DNA from 2 places in the Paenibacillus sp. 481 genome. Region 2 is predicted to be linked to the other one. Evidence: riboswitches for the same ligand, from Rfam matches in the RefSeq annotation. Region 2 holds a riboswitch; the other holds the start of a gene.
What was found. Region 2 has a riboswitch for S-adenosylmethionine ahead of metA (homoserine O-acetyltransferase MetA). Riboswitches for the same ligand answer to the same signal wherever they lie in the genome.
Positions count from the first base shown of each region.

Region 1: it holds a riboswitch for S-adenosylmethionine, as region 2 does, so the genes downstream of both, KIK04_RS16145 (methionine ABC transporter ATP-binding protein) here and metA (homoserine O-acetyltransferase MetA) in region 2, are expected to answer to the same signal.

Region 1 is NZ_CP075175.1:3,652,397-3,656,550, forward strand. It holds gene KIK04_RS16135 (MetQ/NlpA family ABC transporter substrate-binding protein) at 1-490, opposite strand, end outside; gene KIK04_RS16140 (methionine ABC transporter permease) at 538-1,203, opposite strand; gene KIK04_RS16145 (methionine ABC transporter ATP-binding protein) at 1,193-2,206, opposite strand; SAM riboswitch class I at 2,309-2,419, opposite strand; gene KIK04_RS16150 (macrolide family glycosyltransferase) at 2,488-3,735, opposite strand; gene KIK04_RS16155 (glutathione peroxidase) at 3,914-4,154, shown strand, end outside.
Region 2 is NZ_CP075175.1:3,810,844-3,814,997, forward strand. It holds gene KIK04_RS16785 (HRDC domain-containing protein) at 1-286, shown strand, start outside; gene corA (magnesium/cobalt transporter CorA) at 442-1,377, opposite strand; gene KIK04_RS24225 (hypothetical protein) at 1,493-1,627, opposite strand; SAM riboswitch class I at 1,837-1,986, shown strand; gene metA (homoserine O-acetyltransferase MetA) at 2,113-3,057, shown strand; gene KIK04_RS16800 (aminotransferase class I/II-fold pyridoxal phosphate-dependent enzyme) at 3,054-4,154, shown strand, end outside.

The sequences.
Region 1 (4,154 bases), 160 kb from region 2:
TCGTAATGAGACCTGCATCTTGCAGCAGTCCTAACGTACGTGCAAGATTCGTCGGGTCGCTTGCGACTGCTACCGTGCTACCAGCTGCGATTTCATCAAGATTTTTATATTTATTAGAATAGATGCCCATTGGTGCTGTTGGTACAGGAATGAGTTCAGACAATTGGATGCCGTTCTCTTTCGCGAAATTTTCCATGTAAATTTTGTGCTGGAACAAGTTTGCGTGTATATCTCCGTTGGAGAGCGCATTATTGGGCTGTACATAATCACTGAACTCAACGACTTCGATGGTGTACCCTTTTTTCTCCATAATCGGTTTAATTACTTTTGTGACCATATCGCTGTAAGGTCCGGCAGTGGCACCGATTTTAAGCGCTTTGATTTCTTCGGTTGCCGCGCCTGTTCCGCTTGCAGGGGACGAATTGCTGCCGCAGCCTGCGAGCAGACCAATGGATAAAATGATGGAAAGGATCGTTGCGAATTTTTTCATATGAATATACCTCCGTCTAGTTGTGATGGTGAATGGAACCGATTTCCTTAGCGTTTATCTACTTTCTTAGCGATGAAATCCCCGCCGTACTGAATCAATTGAACTAAGCAGACAAGAACAACGACAGTCGTTAACATCACCGTGTTATCATAGCGATAATAACCGAAGCGAATGGCTAAATCTCCAATTCCGCCGCCGCCGACTGTACCTGCCATTGCGGAATACGCAACTAAGCTAATGGCCGTAATCGTAATGCCCTGGATAATGCCAGGCTTTGCTTCAGGGAGTAGCACGTCTTTAATGATCATCCATGGCTTCGCGCCAACTGCGACTGCGGCTTCAATGACGCCTTTGTCGATTTCGCGCAATGCCGTTTCAACTAAGCGGGCGAAAAAGGGTATTGCCGCAATGGATAAGGACACAGAAGCTGCTGTTGGGCCAATCGTAGTGCCTGTAATCAGCTTTGTTAAAGGTAACAGCGTAACGAGCAAAATAATAAATGGAATCGAACGTACAAGATTGACGATAAAGCCGAGCACATTTTTGGTAGGCGTATGCTCAAGGAAAAGGCCTTTATCTGTAATAAACAATAGAATACCAATTGGAAGTCCGACGATTAAGGAGGCGGCCAGCGAAATACCAACCATATAAATCGTCTGTAAAAAAGCTTTGTTCAGGTCAGGCAGTAGCTGAATTAGAGAATCAATGAGCATGATGTATCAACTCCAGTCGGTGGGTTCTCTCTGCAATATAAGCGATAGCCCGCTTAACTTCTGCGTCGTCTCCGATTAGCTCTAAAATAAGAATGCCAAGCGGATTGTCTTGTATGTAATCGATCTTGCCGTGCAAAATGTTGCCTTTTACTTGAAACGATTGCAGCATATCGGTAATGACTGCTTCCTCCGCCTGCGGGGCAACGAAATGAATTTTGACGATGGCCCCTTTGCGCTGCTGTAGTAGTCGCTCTGGCAGCTCGAATTGAAATAGCGTGCTCAAAAACGTTTTCGTCGTCGGATGCTTCGGATCGGCGAACACCTCGTACACATTTCCTTCTTCGATGACATCGCCGTTTTGCATCACAGCCATCCGATCACAAATGTCTTTCACGACTTCCATTTCGTGCGTAATCAGGACGATCGTGAGCTGGAGCTCGCGATTAATTTTTTTTAAGAGCTGCAAAATGGACTGGGTCGTCTCGGGATCAAGGGCCGACGTCGCTTCATCGCACAGCAAGACATGTGGTTCATTGGCTAGGGCGCGGGCGATACCTACGCGTTGTTTTTGCCCGCCACTCAATTGTGAAGGGTACACGTCACTTTTGTCAGACAAGCCAACCATTTTGAGCAGTTCTGGCACACGGGCTTGAATTTCGGCAGTCGACTTTCCGTTTGCTTTCAGCGCGAACGCAATATTTTCATAGACCGTCTTGGAACGGATCAGATGAAAATGTTGAAAAATCATCCCGATTTTGAGGCGGGCTTGGCGAAGCCCTTCACCGTTTAAGCGGGTTAGATCAATGCCATCGACAATGATTTTTCCTGACGTAGGCTCTTCCAACAAGTTGATGCAGCGTAGCAGAGAGCTTTTTCCTGCACCACTGCGTCCGATAATGCCGAAGATTTCGCCTTTGTTTATCGTTAGCGACACGTTATTGACGCCAATAACGGTAGACGTTGCGGTCTTGTATTCCTTTACCAGATGTTGAATCTCGATCATCTCGCTCACTCCCCCTAGTTGTTAGTCTGGTAAAAAGACTATTAAACATAAAAAAGCCTCTTTCACATTCCGAAAGAGGCTTCATTCGTATCGTAATCGAACGACTTATCTTTCAGAACGTGGAACACATTCTGTAGGATTTAGCACCGTTTACTCTATGGTAAGGTTGCCGGACGTCAACGGGCCTATTCCCTCAGTCACTCTTGATAAGAAATGATTCAATTTTTTTGTTGTGACCAATCATATACACGAAAGATATTTTTGTCAATTATATTTTTTATTTATACTTTGGCAAAATAGCTCATAATCGTATGCGCCGCTTGCTTGTAGCCGCCAGCTTGGCGCAATGATTCGCCAATAACATGGGCCTGCTGCTTATAGGAAGGGTTGTTCAACACTTCTAGTAAGGCGGCTCTAAGTGTTTCAGGAGAGAGCTTGTTTTTATCAACGACAACGCCTGCTCCAAGCTCCTGAACTCGGTTTGCTACAAGCGGTTGATCGGATGTTAACGGGATTGTAACGAGGGGCACATTATAATACAAAGCCTCGCTCGTACTGTTCATGCCGGCGTGTGTAATAAACACATCTGCACGCTGTAGCACTTCCAATTGAGGAACAAAAGGTTCCACGATAAAGTTGTCAGGAATCAAATCGGCAATAGGCGCCATATCCGTATATTTGCCTGATGACAGCACGAATTGAATCGGCATATCTCGAAATGTTGTAAAGCAAAGTTTATAGAAATCTATATTTTGGCTCAGGATGGACCCTAGTGAAATGAACACGATCGGTTTATGTAGGTCTTGAAGTTGATGGATTGGGAAAGAAGGTGCATCATGGCGTGGTACAACAGATGGGCCGACAAAATTAAAGCTATCATCCAACTGTTCGACCTGTGGTTGAAAATAACGGCTTGTATAAACCATTTTCAGTCGCCCAACATGGCGTGTAATTTCCTCAATAGTAGGAACAGGCAGATTAAACTGATTGGCTAATTTTTGAGCCACTTCCATCGTACTCGCGTATAGTTGTTCAACATCAATAGGAGTAGCTGTAGCAGCATATTTGTCATCTGTGGCAACTTCCTCCTGCGTCTCTTCCCCTGATCCTAGAGGTTCAACAAAAGCGAACGAAGCGATGGAGCATACGGCTGGAAGTTGAAGCTTTTCTGCTAATATAGTGCCACCCCAACCCATTAAGGAGTCAAAAATTAAATAATCATAGGAGCCGTCCTGCGTCACTTTCAGCACTTCGGGAATGATCGGCTCAATAATGCCGCGAACCATAAAATTAGCAAATTGATACGGGTGCTGATACTCTGTGGGCTTTATGGATGGGTCGTCAGTGAAAGAATGGATATCAAACGGATAAGAGATAAATTGTGCTCCCGTACGTTCGATTTTGGCACGATATTGTTCTGCACACACATAAATGACTTCCTCACCGTTGTCGATCAGTTGCTTGACTAAACCTAGTGTTGGATTAACATGTCCTTCGGCAGGGGTAATAACAAGTAAGGCACGAGCCAATCTAAACACCTCCATCATGTTTATGGTCAGTACAGGTATATTATAGCAATTACATAGGCCTTGTTCATGAATATATCATGAAGTTTATAGACCGATATGTTTCCTTTTTGCTAAGATATGAACATATGTGGACGTATAAAAGCATGACATGACTGACGTAAATATGGAGTGTGGTCAAATGAGTATATACGATTTCGAAGTAACACAAACGAACGGTAACGTAATTTCGCTAGCTGATTACAAGGGGAAGACGCTGTTGCTAGTCAATACGGCTAGCAAATGTACATTTACCCCGCAATATGATGATTTGCAAAAACTGTATGATCGGTTTCGGGAGCAGGAGTTTGAAATTTTAGCATTTCCGTGCAATCAGTTTGGCGAGCAGGAACCTGGAACAAATGAGGAGGCGACTTCGTTCT
Region 2 (4,154 bases):
AGCGATGGAGCAAGAAGGATTCAATATGCAGGAGCTTATTGAGCGGGAGCTCGTTGATTTGCCGCAGGATGAGCGTTCTGCTATAGAGCATGCTTTGTCCGATTTGGGTGATAAATATTTGCGGCCTGTACTTGTGCGAGCTTATGGAGAGATGGCATTAGAGAAGCCTATGGTGGAGTTGCAGCCGATATACGAGCGGATTCGCCTGTTGCGGCTAGTGCGTCGCGAGCACAATGGGCAAAGCGAGAAGAGCGAGCAGGGCGGTGATGCCAGAAAAATTGCATAAGGGAAGATAGCGTACAAATGGTATACATACAGAACGGATTCGTTCAGGTAGGTTAAACGCCAATCAGGTGAGCGATGGCTTCTAGGATTATGAAAAGCCCGCTGTCCCCGTATGAGTAGGGAGCAGCGGGCATAATAGGAACCGTTGTAACAACGTTATAGCCAATCTTTTTTGCGGAACAAATAAAACATAAACCCACCAAGAAGAAACATAAAGCCGATTGCAAATACAGATCCGTATTTCGTATCCATAAAAGGAATATAATCAAAGTTCATCCCATAAATACCTGTGATAAACGTAAGTGGCATAAAAATAGTCGTCATCGCTGTAAATACACGCATAATTTCGTTGGCACGATTTGCAATGCTCAATTGATACGATTCACGCAAGTTCCCCATCAAATCGCGAAACGTTTCAAACGTTTCAGTTACTTTGACAGCATTTTCATATATATCGCGAAAATATTTTTGCAGGTCGTCGTCAATAAGGCGCAAATCTTTGCGATATAGCACAGTTAGCACTTCTTTTTGTGGACCGAGCCCTTTTTTCAACCATAAAATTTCGCTGCGCAAGCTAATAATTTCGTTCAAGTGCGATTTCTTAGCATTAACGAGCATTTCTTCTTCCAGATTGTCGATTTTGGCCTCGATGCGGTCTGCTACCGTAAAGTAGTTATCGACAACTAAGTCAATGAGCAAATAGAGCATCCGGTCTGGCGTACATACCTCTTGCTCCCACAGTAGGGGCTTGACCGTGCGCAGTTCGTTAATTTTTTGCTGGGTTACCGTTATTAAATAATGCTTGCCTAAAAAAGTGTTCAACGTGCGTAGAAAAATTTCTTCATCGTCAAAGCGAATGCTGTTTACCACAATAAAATAGTGGCCTTCATAAATTTCAATTTTCGGGCGTTGCTCTTCTTCATTCAAGCAATCCTCTACTGCTAGGTCGTGAATAGAGAAGAGTTGCTGTAGAACAACAAGGTCTTCGATGTCTGCATCAATCCAATAAAAGCCTTCTTCTGGCGGCTTCAATGTTGTTTCGATGTCATCAATTGGCGTGAATACGCCTTGATTGACCAGACGAATTTTCATTGCAAATCACTCCTTCGGTCTGATTCGTGTTTCAGCACGAGAACAGACGTCATCGTCAAAGTAGACGATTCGATCGAGGTTGCAACGTCGTCGGTGCACTAAGCGCAGTCCGCTCTTATCTTATAGCCAAATGTTCGGTTGGCAAATAGGTCAGCATAAAGCAATCCATGCAGCCAAGACGCGCAAGTGATCGAATCATCCTATTCAGTTGTCCGTTAACGCCGTCTCTCGGTCTGGGATCGCCATCCATCCGAACTTCACCTCATATCATTAAAATAAGGTTGTGCAAATAAGCACTTGTCTAGTATAATCCGTCGCTTCCATGCTTTCAAGGTTTTCCCTACAACGTATGCCAACGGTAAAAGATGGTGAATTTCCTCTTGACGAGCGACTCGACTTGCATTAAATTATTACCAAGTGCAACATATGCACGGCAGTTACAATTGAATATGAGTTGCAATCTTATCAAGAGTAGGTGGAGGGACAAGCCCGATGACACCCGGCAACCGGCGTTAATGACGCGGCGCTCATAGAGCGCAAGCAGCCATTTTCATAACGCACGGTGCTAATTCTTGCAGGAACGGTATGCCCGTTGCTGAGAGATGAGAGAGGCGCATATGTTTATTTTTTAACGCGAAACCTTTCTCGAATGCCGGGGAAGGTTTTTTTTGTAACCTCCTACCTGAATGTCATCATTTAACAATAAACTCGAACCCTACGAAGGAGGAGCGTCACATGCCGATTAAAATACCCGATCATTTGCCGGCGAAAGAAGTTTTAACACAGGAGAACATATTTGTGATGGATGAAACGCGTGCTTACCAGCAAGACATTCGTCCGTTAAAAATTATTATTCTGAATTTGATGCCAGCGAAAGAGACTACGGAGACTCAATTGTTGCGCTTAATCGGAAATACGCCGCTGCAAGTAGATGTGACGCTGCTTCATCCAGCTACACATACTTCTAAAAATACGTCAGCTGAGCATTTATCCAGTTTCTATAAAACGTTTGAAGATATACAGGATCAAAGGTTCGATGGTCTTATTATTACAGGAGCGCCGGTAGAGCAAATGGAATTTGAAGAAGTGAACTACTGGAGTGAGTTATGCCATATTATGGAATGGTCGAAAAAGAAAGTCACGTCCACGTTCCATATTTGTTGGGCTGCTCAAGCAGGATTGTATTATCACTTCGGTGTGCCTAAATATTCGTTGGATCACAAAATATTCGGTGTGTTTCCACACGAGCTGAAAAAAGAAAATGTACAGTTAACTCGCGGATTCGATGAAATGTTTCTTGTCCCACAGTCCCGTCACACTGAATTCCGACAAGAAGATATTGATAAGGTAGCGGAGTTAGAAGTGCTCTCTGCATCGGAAGAATCGGGCGTATATTTAGTTGCTTCAAGAGATGGCAAGCAAATATTCGTAACGGGACATTCCGAATACGATGCCTGTACGTTGCAATGGGAATACGACCGCGATGTTGAAAAAGGAATGGCCATGGATCTGCCGAAAAATTATTTTCCGGGAAATGATCCGACAAAAAGACCGTTTTCGACATGGCGTGCGCATGCGAATTTGTTGTTCTCCAACTGGCTGAACTACTACGTATATCAAGAAACGCCATTTGAATTAGACTATGCTGCTGCTAACAAGGAAGGGGTTATCACACAATGATCGAGCGCGACGAGACAAAATATCGGTTGGAGAGCCGCTTGGCTCAAATCGGTTCTATTCAAGAGCCGAACACAGGTGCAGTCAATTTTCCGATCTACCAGTCAACAGCTTTTCGTCATCCACGGCTTGGGCAAAGTACAGGATTTGATTACATCCGTACGAAAAACCCGACGCGGCAGGTGCTAGAAGACGCGGCTGCTGCTTTGGAGAGCGGTGATGCCGGCTTTGCGTGTAGCAGCGGGATGGCTGCGTTGCAGACTATATTCACCTTGTTCAGTCAAGGTGATCATCTGATTGTGTCGCTAGATTTATACGGTGGCACTTACCGTCTGCTTGAGCGCATCTTATCCCGTTTTGGTATAACTGCTTCTTATGTAGATACAAATGATATGGATGCGTTGGAGTCGGTGCGAACACCGTCAACGAAGGCGGTCATTATTGAAACACCTACGAATCCGCTCATGATGATTACGGACATCGAGAAAGTATCCGCGTGGGCGAAGACGCACGGGTTGCTAACGGTAGTGGACAACACATTGCTTACTCCATTCTTCCAACGTCCGCTGGAATTGGGGGCCGACATTATTATTCATAGCGCAACCAAATATCTTGGTGGGCATAACGACGTGCTAGCTGGACTAATTGTTACGAAAGGCAAAGAGTTGTCTGAACAGATGGCCTTTTTGCACAATTCAATCGGAGCAGTGTTGAGCCCGTCTGATTCCTATCAGCTAATGCGTGGGATGAAGACACTGGCCATTCGGATGGAGCGCCACGAATACAATGCAGAGCGCGTTGCTCGCTGGCTGACAGAGCATCCATCTATTGTTGCCGTCTTCCATCCAGCGCTTGAAGATCATCCGAGCTATGATATCCAGCGTCGGCAATCTTCTGGCAATACAGGCATTTTTTCATTCCGAGTCAAGGACGCTCGCTACGTGGACCCGATTTTGCGACACTTGAAGCTGATTGCGTTTGCAGAAAGCTTAGGTGGGGTAGAGTCACTGATGACGTATCCTGCCGTTCAGACACATGCTGATATTCCGCAGGAAATTCGCGATCAAGTAGGTGTTGACGATCGCCTGTTGCGTTTTTCA